One region of the Hymenobacter aquaticus genome, then DNA from elsewhere that is predicted to be linked to it. Evidence: riboswitches for the same ligand, from Rfam matches in the RefSeq annotation. Region 1 holds a riboswitch; the other holds the start of a gene.
The links. Region 1 has a riboswitch for S-adenosylmethionine ahead of metH (methionine synthase). Riboswitches for the same ligand answer to the same signal wherever they lie in the genome.
Positions count from the first base shown of each region.

Region 2: it holds a riboswitch for S-adenosylmethionine, as region 1 does, so the genes downstream of both, E5K00_RS16135 (O-acetylhomoserine aminocarboxypropyltransferase/cysteine synthase family protein) here and metH (methionine synthase) in region 1, are expected to answer to the same signal.

Region 1 is NZ_SRLC01000002.1:225,580-232,699, reverse strand. It holds gene E5K00_RS13850 (tetratricopeptide repeat-containing sensor histidine kinase) at 1-908, opposite strand, end outside; gene E5K00_RS13845 (alkene reductase) at 1,186-2,304, opposite strand; SAM riboswitch class I at 2,596-2,705, shown strand; gene metH (methionine synthase) at 2,781-6,503, shown strand; gene metF (methylenetetrahydrofolate reductase [NAD(P)H]) at 6,664-7,120, shown strand, end outside.
Region 2 is NZ_SRLC01000002.1:813,508-820,627, reverse strand. It holds gene dxs (1-deoxy-D-xylulose-5-phosphate synthase) at 1-799, opposite strand, end outside; gene E5K00_RS16150 (lysylphosphatidylglycerol synthase transmembrane domain-containing protein) at 1,134-2,201, shown strand; gene E5K00_RS16145 (hypothetical protein) at 2,281-2,697, opposite strand; gene E5K00_RS16140 (LysM peptidoglycan-binding domain-containing protein) at 2,920-3,225, shown strand; SAM riboswitch class I at 3,404-3,516, shown strand; gene E5K00_RS16135 (O-acetylhomoserine aminocarboxypropyltransferase/cysteine synthase family protein) at 3,896-5,281, shown strand; gene E5K00_RS16130 (homoserine O-acetyltransferase family protein) at 5,545-6,576, shown strand; gene E5K00_RS16125 (homoserine dehydrogenase) at 6,554-7,120, shown strand, end outside.

The DNA of each region.
Region 1 (7,120 bases):
CCCAGGCTGAGGTAGAGGTCGGCCAGGGCCGACAGTTCGTTGCGCTGCTGCACCAGGGCTATTGCCTGCCGCAAGTTGGTGGCCGCCGCCGGGTAGTTGTGCTGCGCCAAGTGGTAGTCGGCCGTGTTCTGGTAGTAGCTATACAGATAGGAAGAAGTGGCCATCTGAGGCAGCAGCACCCGGGCCTGCTCCAGATACTGCCGGGTTTCGGGGTAGTGCCGCAGCTGCAGCAAGATGCTGGCCGTAGCCAGGTAGCTGCTGAAGCGGGCCTCCAGATCGGGGCGGGCCGCGGCAATACGGGCGCTGAAAGTCGCGTAGCGCAGCGCCTTGTCCATCTGGTTCAGCTCAAAAAACTGCCCGGCCAGGTTGTGGTAGGTGGTCACCAGCAAATCACTGTCGCCGGCCTGCACCAGGTAGCGGGCGGCCCGTAGCAAAAAGCCGGTGGCCTGCTGGTAGTCGTTTTCCCGCGAGCAGATGTTGCTCAGATTGACGTACGTCGCCGCCAGGCTTTTCAGCGCGCGCCCCGACCGGGTAGTGCGGTACAGCTGCTGGTAGATGGCGCGGGCCTGGTGAAAGTGCCGCCGGGCCAGGGCATGCCGCCCGGCATAGTCGTACAGGTTGCCCAGCACCAGATGCGCGGCGGCTACGGTGGCCTTGTCGCCTGAGCGGTGCGCCAGGGCCAGACCCTGGCGCGCGTAGCTCCAGGCCTGCACCGTATCGGAAGTGACGTAGCGGGGCACCAGCGCGTAAGCCGCCTGGGCGCGGGTAGTATCGGCCGGGGCCGTGCGCACCAGCGTCTTTAGGCTGTCCAGGGCGCGGTGTTGGGCCTCCGCCCGAAGCGGTGCTCCCAGCCAGCCCAGCAGCAGCAGACCCAGGGCGGAGGCGAGCATGGTAAGCCAGTTGTGCATACACGGCAAGCAGCGCCCCGTCCGTACCGAGCCGCGAAGCCGTCACGCCCGAGGGTGCCCGCTCCCGGCCCACGGCCCGAATACCGCGGGATACGGAGAGGCCTCGTTTGGATAATGGTACGAAGGTAAAGGAATGTATAATACTATATTTATTTATAAGGTACTTAATTTATCCTATACATCCTTGCGCCAGCCTGTTCCGGCCCGCTAGCTGCCAACGAAAAAGCCCCGCCGCAGAGAGTCTGCGGCGGGGCTTTGCACCTTTGTTTTTCGGCCCCTATTGCTTGGCTGCCACGGGTGCTTCCTCCAGGCTGGGGTAGTCAATGTAGCCTTTGTCGCCGCCGCTGTAGAACGTGGCCTGATCGGGCATGTTCAGGGCCGTACCCTGCTCGAAGCGTTCCACCAGGTCGGGGTTGGCAATGAAGGGCACGCCGAAGGCAATCAGGTCGGCTTCGTTGTTGGCCAGGGCGGCTTCAGCCGTTTCCTGGGTGTAGCCGCCGTTGAGAATAAACGGGCCGGTGAAGACCTTGCGCAGCTCGGCGGCGACGGCCGGCACGCCGGGCGCGGCGGCCATGGGGTGGCCGGGCAGGGCCTCAATGACGTGCAGGTACGCCAGCCCCAGAGCATTGAGCTGCTCGGCCACGTAGCGGAACGTCCGCACGCGGTCCGAGTCGGTGATGCCGCCCATTGCGCCGGTGGGGGCCAGGCGGATACCCACCCGGTCGGCCCCGAACACGTCGGCGGCGGCTTGCACTACTTCGAGGGCAAACCGGGCGCGGTTTTCTACGCTGCCGCCGTACTCGTCGGTGCGCTGGTTGGTGCCATCCTGAATAAACTGGTCGACCAGGTAGCCATTAGCGCCGTGGATTTCAACGCCGTCGAAGCCGGCTTCCTTGGCGTTGGCGGCAGCCTGACGGAAGTCTTCCACAATGGCCTTCACCTCGGCCGTTTCCAGGGCCCGGGGCGTCGGAATTTCCTGCATGCCATTGGTGGTATACGCCTGCACGCCCGTAGGCTGCACCGCCGACGGAGCCACCGGCAGCTCGCCGTTGTGGAAGTCGGGGTGGGAAATGCGGCCCACGTGCCAGAGCTGAATGAAGATGCGGCCCCCGGCGGCGTGCACCGCGTCGGTTACCTTGCGCCAGCCCGCTACCTGGGCCGCGGAGTAGATGCCGGGCGTGAAAACGTAGCCCACGCCCTGGGGCGACACCTGGGCGCCTTCGGTGATAATCAGGCCCGCCGAGGCGCGCTGCTCGTAGTATGTCACCGTCGAGTCGGTGGGTACGTTGCCGTCGTTGTTGGCCCGGCTGCGGGTCATGGGGGCCATTACCAGCCGGTTGGGCAGCGAAACGGCGCCCATCTGGAAGGGCGAAAAGAGGTTGGAAGCTTGGCTCATGATTGAGAATAATGAAGCAAAATGGAAAGCCGGCGCCGTGGCCGGCCGGATGTTGCTTCCCAACCAATGTACCTACATAAAAGTTTTACCCGACCGGCGGCGGCGCAGCGGGCCGCCGGTTGAACGTAAGCCGCCCGAATATTGCTAAAACAGCATTTAAGCGCCGTTTTCGCCCGCAAACAGTCAAGCAAATTGGAATAATTACCATCTTTTCTTCAAAACATAATATATTCCACCGGCAAGTACCGCCAGAATTGGATTCCGGATTTCCGCGCTGTATATTCGCTGTGTTACTTATCCAGAAAGACCGAGGGACTGGGCCCGACGACGTCTTAGCAACCTGAAATAAAACAAGGTGCTAACTCCCATTCCGAGGCTACGGCTCAGGAAGAAGATAAGTACGGCACGCGACTTTCCCGCGCGGCTCTTTCTGGATAAGGCAGTGTTTAGCCCCGTATTTCCCCAGAAGAGCCGATATGCAACCGACCACGCTTCGCCGCCCCGACTCCCCGCTTTACGACATTCTGCAGCAGCGCATCCTCGTGCTCGATGGTGCTATGGGCACCATGATTCAGCGCCACACGCTGGAGGAAGCCGACTTCCGCGGCACCCGCTTTGCCGACCACCCCAAGCCCCTGCGCGGCAACAACGACCTGCTCAGCCTGACCCGCCCCGACATCATCCGGGGCATTCACGCCGACTACTTCGCCGCCGGGGCCGACATGGTGGAAACCAACACGTTCAGCGGCACCACCATTGCCCAGGCCGACTACGGGCTGGAACACGTGGTCTACGAGCTTAATTACGAGTCGGCGCGCATTGCCCGGGAAGTCGCCGACGAGTTTACGGCCCGCAACCCCAGCAAGCCCCGCTTCGTGGCTGGCGCCATCGGGCCCACCAACCGCACCGCCTCGTTGTCGCCCGACGTGAACCGGCCCGGCTTCCGCGCCGTGACCTTCGATGAGCTGGCCACGGCCTACCTGGAGCAGGTGCGCGGGCTGGTGGAAGGCGGCTCCGACACGCTGCTCATCGAAACCATCTTCGATACGCTCAACGCCAAGGCGGCCCTGTTTGCGGTGCAGAAGTTCTTCGACGAGGGCGGCAAAGTGGTACCGGTCATGATTTCGGGCACCATCACCGACGCCTCGGGCCGCACGCTGAGCGGGCAGACGGTGGAGGCGTTCTGGAACTCCATCAGTCACCTGCCTTTGCTGAGCGTGGGCCTGAACTGCGCGTTGGGGGCCGACCAGCTCAAGATTTACATCAAGGAGCTGAGCCGCCTGGCCGACGTGCACATTTCGGCCTACCCCAACGCGGGCCTGCCCAATGCTTTCGGCGGCTACGACGAGTCGGCCCAGGAATTCGCGGCCATCGTCGAAAACTACCTTAAGGACGGCATCGTCACGGTGGCCGGCGGCTGCTGCGGCACCACGCCCCAGCACATTGCCGAGCTGGCCAAGCTGGCCGAGAAATACCAGCCCCGTCAGTTGCCCACGGTGCCCCGGGCCACCCGCCTGGCCGGCCTGGAGCCCTTCGGCATCTACCCCGATTCGCTGTTTGTCAACGTCGGGGAGCGGTGCAACGTGACCGGCTCCCGGGCCTTTGCCCGCCTGATTCGCACGGGGGCCTACGAGCAGGCCCTGCAAGTGGCGCGCGACCAGGTGGAAGGCGGGGCCCAGGTGCTCGACGTGAACATGGACGAAGGCATGCTCGACTCGGAGCAGGCCATGACGACGTTTCTAAACCTGATTGCCTCGGAGCCCGACATTTCCCGGGTGCCCATCATGATTGACTCCTCGAAGTGGAGCGTGCTGGAAGCGGGCCTCAAGTGCGTGCAGGGCAAGAGCATCGTCAACTCGATTTCGCTCAAGGAAGGCGAGGAAGTATTCCGGGAGCGGGCCCGCACCGTGCGCGCCTACGGGGCCGCCATGGTGGTCATGGCCTTCGACGAAAACGGCCAGGCCGACTCCTTCGAGAAGCGCGTCGAAATCTGCCGGCGCAGCTACGATATTCTGGTGAACGAAGTCGGTTTCCCGGCCCAGGACATCATTTTCGACCCCAACATCCTGACCGTGGGCACCGGCATGGAGGAGCACCGCAACTACGCGCTGGACTTCATTGAGGCCGTGCGGTGGATTAAACAGAACCTGCCCGGCGCCCTGACCAGCGGCGGCGTGTCGAACATCAGCTTCTCGTTCCGCGGCAACGACGTGGTGCGCGAGGCCATGCACTCGGCCTTCCTCTACCACGCCATCCGGGCCGGCCTGGATATGGGCATCGTGAACCCCGGGCAGCTGGGCGTCTACGACGAAATTCCCAAGGACCTTTTGGAGCTGGTGGAGGACGTGCTGCTCAACCGCCGCCCCGACGCCACCGAGCGGCTGGTGGACTTTGCCGACACCGTCAAGCAAAAAGACAAGGCCGAAGTAGTGGCCGACGCTTGGCGCAGCCTACCGGTAGCCGAGCGGCTGCAACATGCTTTAGTGAAAGGTATTACCGAGTTTATCGACCAGGACACCGAGGAAGTGCGCCAGCAGGTGGGCCGCCCGCTCGAAGTCATCGAAGGGCCGCTGATGGCCGGCATGAACGTGGTAGGGGACCTGTTCGGGGCCGGTAAGATGTTTCTGCCCCAGGTGGTGAAGTCGGCCCGGGTGATGAAAAAGGCCGTGGCTTACCTGGAGCCCTACCTCTTGGCCGACAAGCAGGGCTCGGAGCGGCAAACGGCCGGGAAGATTCTGCTGGCCACGGTGAAAGGCGACGTGCACGACATCGGCAAGAACATCGTGGGCGTGGTTTTGGCCTGCAACAACTTCGACATCGTGGACCTGGGCGTGATGGTGCCCCTAGAGCGAATTTTGGACGAAGCCGTGAAGCAGGAAGTCGACGTTATCGGCCTCAGCGGGTTGATTACCCCGAGCCTGGATGAAATGGTGTACGTGGCCCAGGAAATGGAAAAGCGCGGCCTCAAAACCCCGCTGCTCATCGGTGGGGCCACCACCTCCCGCCTGCACGCGGCCGTCAAGATTGCGCCCAACTACTCCGGCCCCGTGGTGCACGTACACGACGCCTCCCGCTCGGTGGGCGTGGCCGCCAGCCTGCTCGGCAGCAGCCACGAAACCTACGCCCGCGCCGTCCACGACGAGTACGCCACCCTGCGCCATGACTACGCCAGCCGGCAGCGGGAGAAAAACTACCTGCCCATCGAAGCGGCCCGGGCCAACGGCTTCCAGGCCGACTGGGACGCGGCGCCCATTACCAGACCGACGTTTTTGGGCACCAAAGTCCTCGACAACTACCCGCTGGCCGAGCTGGCCGAGTACATCGACTGGACGCCCTTCTTCCACACCTGGGAGCTGAAGGGCCGCTACCCGCGCATTCTGGAGGATGAAAACCTGGGCGAAGCCGCCACCAAGCTCTTCGCCGACGCCCAGGCCCTACTGCAAAAGGTAATCAACGAAAACCTGCTCACGGCCCGGGCCGTGGTCGGCTTCTGGCCCGCCAACACCGTCGGCTCCGATACCATCGAGGTATATGCCAACGACGACCGGCAGGAGCTGCTGACCGAGTTTTTCACGTTGCGCCAGCAGGGCGAAAAAGGCCCGGGCATTCCCAACCTGGCCTTCTCCGACTTCCTGGCCCCCAAAGACTCGGGCCGGGCCGACTATATCGGCGGCTTTGCCGTCACGGCCGGGCTGGGCATCGAAAAGCTGATTGAGCAGTTCGAGGCCGACCACGACGACTACTCCAGCATCATGATCAAGGCCCTGGCCGACCGGCTGGCGGAGGCCTTTGCCGAGCGCCTCCACCAGCGGGTGCGGGAGGAGTTCTGGGGCTATTCCGCGGATGAAAAGCTCACCAAGGAAGACCTCATTCAGGAGAAGTACCGCGGCGTGCGGCCCGCCCCCGGCTACCCCGGCTGCCCCGACCACACCGAGAAAATTACCCTGTTCCAGCTGCTCGATGCCGACAACCAAACCGGCATCAAGCTCACCGAAAACCTGGCCATGTACCCGGCCTCGTCCGTCAGTGGCCTCTACTACGCCCACCCCGACTCCCGCTACTTCGGGCTGGGTAAAATCGGGCGCGACCAGGTCGAGGACATTGCCCGCCGCAAGAACATGCCGGTGGCTGATCTGGAGCGGTGGTTGTCGCCGAACCTGAACTACGACCTAGCCGCCGCGCCCGTCACGGCGCGGTAGGAAACCCCACCCCCGGCCCCTCCCCTCCGGGAGAGGGGTGCCAGACGACAAATTCCTCTTCACTTAGCCGGAGCTGAGTTCTAAGTATCTTACGTTATACCTACGCCGTTCAGCTCCCCCTCTCCCGGAGGGGAGGGGGTCGGGGGGTGGGGTCCGTCATATGAAAGTAACCGAACACCTGGCCCGCGCCAACGGCAAGACGCTGTTTTCCTTCGAAGTGCTGCCGCCCCGCAAAGGCGAGAACATCCAGACGCTGTTTTCCAACATCGAGCCGCTGCTGGAGTTCAAGCCGCCGTTTATCGACGTGACCTACCACCGGGAGGAATACGTGTACCGCCAGCACCCCAACGGCCTGCTGGAAAAGAAGACCGTGCGCCGCCGCCCCGGCACCGTGGGCATCTGCGCGGCCATCAAAAACCGCTTCGACGTAGACACCGTGCCCCACCTGATCTGCGGGGGCTTCTCGAAGGAGGAAACCGAAAACGCCCTGATTGACCTGCACTTCCTGGGCATCGACAACGTGCTGGCGTTGCGCGGCGACCCGATAAAATCCGAGGGCTACTTCAAGCCTGAGCCCGACGGCCACAGCTACGCCTGCGACCTGATCGGGCAGATGG
Region 2 (7,120 bases), 590 kb from region 1:
CCAGGTGCTGCACGTCGTGCCCATCGACGGGGCCGAAGTAGCGGAAGTTCAGGGCCTCGAACAGGTTGCTTTGTTTGAGCAGCGTGGCCTTCATGGCCGACTCTACCTTGCGGGCAATCTGCTGGGGGTTGGGGCCGAACTTGCTGAGCTTGCCCAGCACGTTCCACAGCTCGTCGCGCACCTTGTTGTAGGTGCGGGAGGTGGTAATATCGGTCAAGTACTCCTTGAGCGCGCCCACGTTGGGGTCGATGCTCATGCAGTTGTCGTTGAGGATAACCAGCAGGTTGGAGTTGGCCACGCCGGCGTGGTTCAGGGCCTCGAAGGCCATACCGGCCGTCATGGCCCCGTCGCCGATAACGGCAATGTGCTGCCGGTCTTTCTCGCCTTTGTAATCGGAGGCTACGGCCATGCCCAGGGCGGCCCCGATGCTGGTGGAGCTGTGGCCCACCCCGAAGGCGTCGTACTCACTCTCCTTGCGCTTGGGGAAGCCCGACATGCCGCCGTAGCGTCGGTTCGTGGGGAACCGGTCGCGCCGCCCGGTCAGGATCTTGTGGCCGTAGGCCTGGTGGCCCACGTCCCACACCAGCTGGTCGTAGGGCGTGTTAAAGACGTAGTGCAGGGCTACCGTCAGCTCTACCACGCCCAGCGAAGCCCCGAAGTGGCCGCCGTAGATAGACACGGAATCGATAATAAACTGTCGAAGCTCCTGGCTGACTTGCACCAGTTGGTCTTCACTGAGCTTTTTTAGGTCGTCGGGCGAGTTTATAGCCGCCAGCAATTCACCGGGTTCGACAATCATCTTCGAAAGAGGGCAAGGAGGAGAGGTTCAGCAAGGCAACAGACAGAGGAGCCTAAAGGTTAAGCCTTTCGGAAACTTCACCACCTGTAACGGGCAAAGGTACGACTTTTCACAGGTACCGGTTGTAGCCCCAGCCGTCCGGCAGCGGTAATACCGCAGCTTGGCAGGGTGCTATTGGTGCCGGAAAGTATCCGGCTTGCCTCATTCGGGCAAAGCTGGCGGGGCCGGGCGGGCTACGTGCAACTTTCCGGCCCCGTGCTCCTCTTCATCCGAGTTTAACGTGGCGAGGCTTAATTAATGTCTATTTTTGCCTTCTCCACCCTCTTCCTTTCTCATGCCGCTCACCCAGCAGAACAATCAGGAGCAGCAGCTTCTCGACAAGCTCAAACCGTCGCGCATCGTGCTGCCGGTGCTGATCGGGCTGAGCGTGGTCGGGTTTATGTTCTGGCGCAGCTACCGGCCCGGCGACCTGGCCCCGCTGGCCGACGCCAAAGTGCACTGGCTGCTCATCACGCTGGCCGTGCTGCTGGCCCGCGACCTGGGCTACGTCTACCGCATTCGGCACATTTCGGAGCGGGTGCTGAGCTGGCGGCAGAGCCTGGACGTGATTATGATCTGGGAATTTGCGTCCTGCGTGCTGCCCTCGGCCGTGGGCGGCACGGCCGTGGCCTCGTTTATTCTCAATAAGGAAGGTATTTCTCTGGGAAAGTCGATGGCCTACGTGATGGTCACGGCCCTGCTCGACAACGTCTACTACGTCGTGACGGTGCCTTTGGTGGTGTGGCTGGCCGGCAACGCGCTGTACCCGCACGAGGCCCTGCAGGGCGGGCTGGTGACTACGCTCAAAGTAGCATTCGTGGTGAGCTACGTGCTGGTGACGCTCTACGCGCTGCTGATGCTGTACGCCATTTTCGTTAATCCGCAGTCGGTGAAGCGGCTGATGGTGCGGCTGTTTTCCCTGCGGGGGCTGCGGCGGTGGCGGGCCAAGGCCTATCAGCACGGCAACGAGGTGGTGTGGGCCTCGGCCCAGCTGCGCGGCAACGGAGCCGGCTACTGGCTGCGGGCCATCGGCTCCACGTTCTTCGTCTGGACGGCCCGCTACCTGGTTATCGGCTGCATCATTGCGGCCTTCGTCAACGTGAGCTGGGACGAGTTCCTGCTGATTTTCGGCCGCAACCTCACCTACAAAGTCATTCTGCTATTGGCCATTACGCCCGGCGGGGCCGGCATTGCCGAAGGCGCTTTTCCCACCTTCTTCGGCAAGTTTATCGGTACGCCCACCATGACCAACTTCGTGGTGCTGCTCTACCGCATCGTCACGTACTATCTGTATCTGGTGCTGGGCGCGGTGTTTCTGCCGCGTTGGGTGGGTCGGGTTTTTGCCGGCCACAAGCACCCGTAGCAAGCCACTTGCAGCCGACACAAAAAAGGCCCTTCCGCGCGGTGCGGAAGGGCCTTTTTTGTATAGTGCGGAGGCTAAGCTACTCCTTTTCCAGGCGCAGCTCGGCGCCCTCGGGGCTTTTCAGCGTGAGCTTGTCGTCGGTCAGCGTTACCACATCGAAGCTGTTGCTGGTGGTAGCGCCGTCGGGGGTCAGCATGATTTTCTTGTTGGGCTGGTCGAAGGTGTACTTGCCATTGACGGCCCCGGCGGGCGAGGTCATGTTGTACTGGCCGTTGGCGAAAAACGTAATTCGCTCGTCTTCCTGCGCGTCGGTTTGCTTCACTTTGTCGCCGCCGACACTGAGCTCCTTGTCGGTTTTCCAGACTTTGCTCTCGGTACCGTAGAGCATGTTGACGCCTTCGACTTTGCCTTCCTTGCTACCGCAAGAGGCCAGAAACAGAACAACCAGCGTCAGCAGGCCGGTGAGCAAGCGGAAGGAAGTGGGGAGATTTTTCATGAGAAAGAAGGGGTTTGGAAGGAGGAGTAAAACCAGTTGCCAGCCGCGCTACGGCGGCCAGCGTTGCGGTTCTTACGCGGCAAAGGCGAAAGGGTTAAGCTGCCAACGGCTGGGCCTGATGCCAGTACAACCAATTTAAAACAAGGGCGTAAGATGCTCTGATGCCGTGGCCTTCAGGCACATCCGGCACCATCTCCTCCTCACTCTAACCAACACACACTCATGGGACTGTTTGATTTCCTCAGCAATAAAGGCGAAGAAAAACCTGTTCAACCCGCTGCCAAGCCCCAAACCGGCGGCACGGACTTCTTCGGCAATGCCGCCCCCGGCGCGGCCACCACGCAACCCGCCGCCGCAAAAGGCGACTCTTATACGGTTGTCAGCGGCGACTCGCTTTCCAAGATTGCCAAGCACCACTACGGCGACGCCTCCAAGTGGCACCAGATATACGAAGCCAACAAAGCCATTATCGGCGCGAACCCCGACCATATCGAAGTGGGCCAGCAGCTGACGCTCCCTACCCTTTAGGTCCTTTTTTGCAGAAAAAGGTTGGAAACGCCGCCCGAGCTTCGGGCGGCGTTTTTTCTGGTCTTGATTTTTGGCAAGAATAAAAAAACTTTTTGCGGGATTTGGTCTTTTCAATTCCAGCTGTACATTTGCAGTCACCAACCCGGTACTCTCCCAGAACGATGGGACAGTTTGAAAGAATTTATACAGAAGCGGCGAGAGAACAGGCTCCCTGACCCGCTGGCAACCTTCATCTGATGAAAGGTGCCAATTCCTGCCCGCAAGGCGTAAGGCCGGCGGGAGCTATAAGTCGAGTACCATGGAAAACGCCCCCGCATCCTTCTTTTTTGCCCCATCCGCTTCCGCCGCCCCCGGGCCCGCTGAACTGCCGATGGGTTTTCGTGCTTTCGTCGCCGCTGTGCCGGCCGGCCGAATGCGCCTGTGCTGTTGCACCCCGTGTTGTTGCTGTTGCTAGCCGGCCGCTGAGCGCCTAGCTTCTCCCCCTCCCTCCTTTTTTCCTGCCTCCCCGCCGTTCGAAGCCACCCGTGGTGCGTCTCGTCGCAGGGTTTGGCCTACGCTTCGCCGTCGCCCTCGTCAGGGCCCGGAAGCACTTGCGGCAGCCGCCGTTTGGCGCCCAAGCTACTGATTACCTGAAACTTAATTCCCCGGAATTTCCTAAACCAGCCTCATCATGTCTACGCAAGCCCTGCAATTCGAGACCCTGCAACTCCACGCCGGCCAGCAGCCCGACCCCGTTACCGGTGCCCGCGCCGTGCCGCTGTACCAGACCACTTCCTACGTGTTCAAGAACGCCGAACACGGGGCCAACCTGTTTGCCCTGAAGGAATTTGGCAACATCTACACCCGGCTGATGAACCCCACCACCGACGTGTTTGAGCAGCGCGTGGCGGCCCTGGAAGGCGGCGTGGCCGCCCTCGCCACGGGCTCGGGGCAGGCGGCGCAGTTCATTGCTCTGAACAACATTCTGCAGGCCGGCGACAATTTCGTGAGCAGCTCCCACCTCTACGGGGGCACTTACAACCAGTTTAAAGTGGCCTTCAAGCGCCTGGGCATCGAGGTGCGCTTTGCCGACGGCGACAACCCGGCCAGCTTTGAGGCCCTGATTGACGAAAACACCAAGGCCATCTACCTCGAAACCATCGGCAACCCCAGCTTCAGCATTCCGGACTTCGAGCGGATTGCCGCCATTGCCGACAAGCACGATTTGCCGCTGATTGTGGACAATACCTTCGGGGCGGGCGGCTACCTGTTCCGGCCCCTGGAGCACGGCGCCCACATCGTGGTGGAGTCGGCCACGAAGTGGATTGGCGGGCACGGCACCAGCATCGGCGGCGTGATTGTGGACGGCGGCAAGTACGACTTCGGCAACGGCAAGTTTCCGCAGTTCACCGAGCCCTCGGAAGGCTACCACGGCCTGGTATTCAACGACGTATTCGGCAAGAACGGGCCGTTTGGCAACATTGCCTTTATCATTCGGGCCCGGGTGGAAGGCCTGCGCGACTTCGGCCCGGCCATCAGCCCCTTCAACTCCTGGCAGCTGCTCATCGGCCTCGAAACCCTGAGTTTGCGCGTCGACCGCACCGTGGAAAACGCCCTGCGCATTGCGACCTGGCTGGAGCAGCACCCGCAGGTAGAAAGTGTGAATTATCCGGGCCTGAAGAGCAGCCCCTACCACGCCCTGGCCCAGAAATACCTCAAGCGCGGCTACGGCGGCGTGCTGACTTTCAGCATCAAGGGCAGCAAGGAAACGGCCACCCAGTTTATCGACAACCTGAAGCTGGTAAGCCATTTGGCCAACGTGGGCGACGCCAAGACGCTGATTATTCAGCCCTCGGCCACTACCCACCAGCAGCTTTCCGAGGAAGAGCAGCGCGCCGCCGGCGTGACGCCCACCTCCTTGCGCCTGTCGGTTGGCATTGAACATTTCGACGATATCCGCGCGGATCTGGCCCAGGCCTTCGACGCCGTGCGCAACGCGGCTCCCACGACCTCCGATGACGACGAGGACACCGTGGTGCAGCCCGAAGTAGAACACGCTGCCCCGCTGGAGGTCTAAAGTAGAGAGGAGACAGGGCCGGCAGCGAGAGTGCCGGCCCACTCCAGCTACGGCAGCGCAATGGGTGGCAGGATGAGGAGTTGTGAGAGAGGAATCATCCTGACCATTCCGCAATAGCCCGGGCTGAGCCGGCCCCGGTCCGCACGTTCTTCATTGGGTGGGACTGATGAGAGCGGCCCGACCGGTTCAGCCCGCGTGCTATTGTACTGAACTCAACGCCTGCCGCCCCTTGCCGGGCTGGCAGCCGCAAACTACCTACTGCAATGACTGACTTACGGCTGTTGAACCTGTCGGCGGGACTCGTGCTGGAAAGCGGCGCGACGCTGGCCCCGGTGCAGATTGCCTACCAGACGTTTGGCACCCTGAACGCCGCCCGCGACAACGTGGTGTGGGTGTGCCACGCCCTCACGGCTAATGCCGACGTGCTGGGCTGGTGGCCCGGCCTGTTCGGGGCCGGCGACTATTTCGACCCGGCCGACTGGTTTATCGTGTGCGCCAACGTGCTGGGCTCGTGCTACGGCAGCACCGGCCCGCTGACTCCGACCGGCAACGCCGCGGAGCCGCTGTATCAGCAGTTTCCGCTGGTCACGATTCGGGACCTGGTGGCGGCCCACGAGGCCCTGCGCCAGGAGCTGGGCCTGACCCGGATTCATACTCTGATTGGGGGCTCTTTGGGCGGGCAGCAGGCGCTGGAATGGGCCATTCAGCAACCCGGGGTGTTTGCGCATCTAGTGGTGCTGGCGACCAACGCCCAACACTCGCCCTGGGGCATTGCCTTCAACGAGGCCCAGCGCCTGGCCGTTTTTGCCGATGCTACCTACCACGAAGGCACGCCCACCGGCGGGCAGCGGGGCCTGAAGGCGGCCCGGGCCACGGCCCTGCTCAGCTACCGCAGCTACGAGGCCTACGGCCGCACCCAGGCCGAGCCCGACCCGGAGCGCCTCGACGCCTTTCGGGCCAGCTCCTACCAGCAGCACCAGGGCGACAAGCTTGTGGCCCGCTTCAACGCCTACAGCTACGTGGCCCTGTCGCGCACGATGGACACGCACCACGTGGGCCGGGGCCGGGGCGACGTAGCCACCGCGCTACGCCAGATCCGGGCCCGCACGCTGGTCATCAGCATCAGCTCCGACGTGCTGTTTCCGCCCAGTGAGCAGCAGTTGCTGGCCCGCCACATTCCGGGCGCGGCTTATGCTGAAATGGATTCGCAGTTCGGCCACGACGGTTTCCTGATTGAAACCGGCCAAATCACCCAGCTTTTAGAACAGTTTTATGTCCCGACTCTCGTCCACTAACCTCGCTGTATCGGCCCTGGCGGCTTCGTTGGCCGCGCCCCTGCGCGTGGGCCTCATCGGCTTCGGCTGCGTGGGGCAGGGCCTCTACGATATTCTGCGGCAGCGGCCCGGCTTTGGGGCCGAAATCCGCCGCATTGCCGTCAAGAACCCCGGCAAGCCCCGCTCCCTGCCGGTCGAGGCCTTCAGCTTTCAGGCCGACGAGCTGCTGCACGACCCCGAGCTGGACGTGCTGGTCGAGGTGATTGATGATGCCCGGGAAGCTTTCCGGCTGGTGAGCACCGCGCTGCGGCAGGGTCGGCGCGTGGTAACGGCCAACAAGGCCATGGTGGCCCAGCACCTGCCCGAGCTGATTGCCCTGGAGCGGGAGTTTGGTGGCACGCTCCTCTACGAAGCCGCCGTGTGCGGCAGCATTCCGGTTATCCGGACGCTGGATGCCTATTTCGGGCAGGAGCCATTGCGCAGCGTGAGCGGCATTGTCAACGGCTCGTCGAACTACGTGCTGACGCGCATGGGCCAGGACGCCTCGGAGTACGCCGTGGCCCTG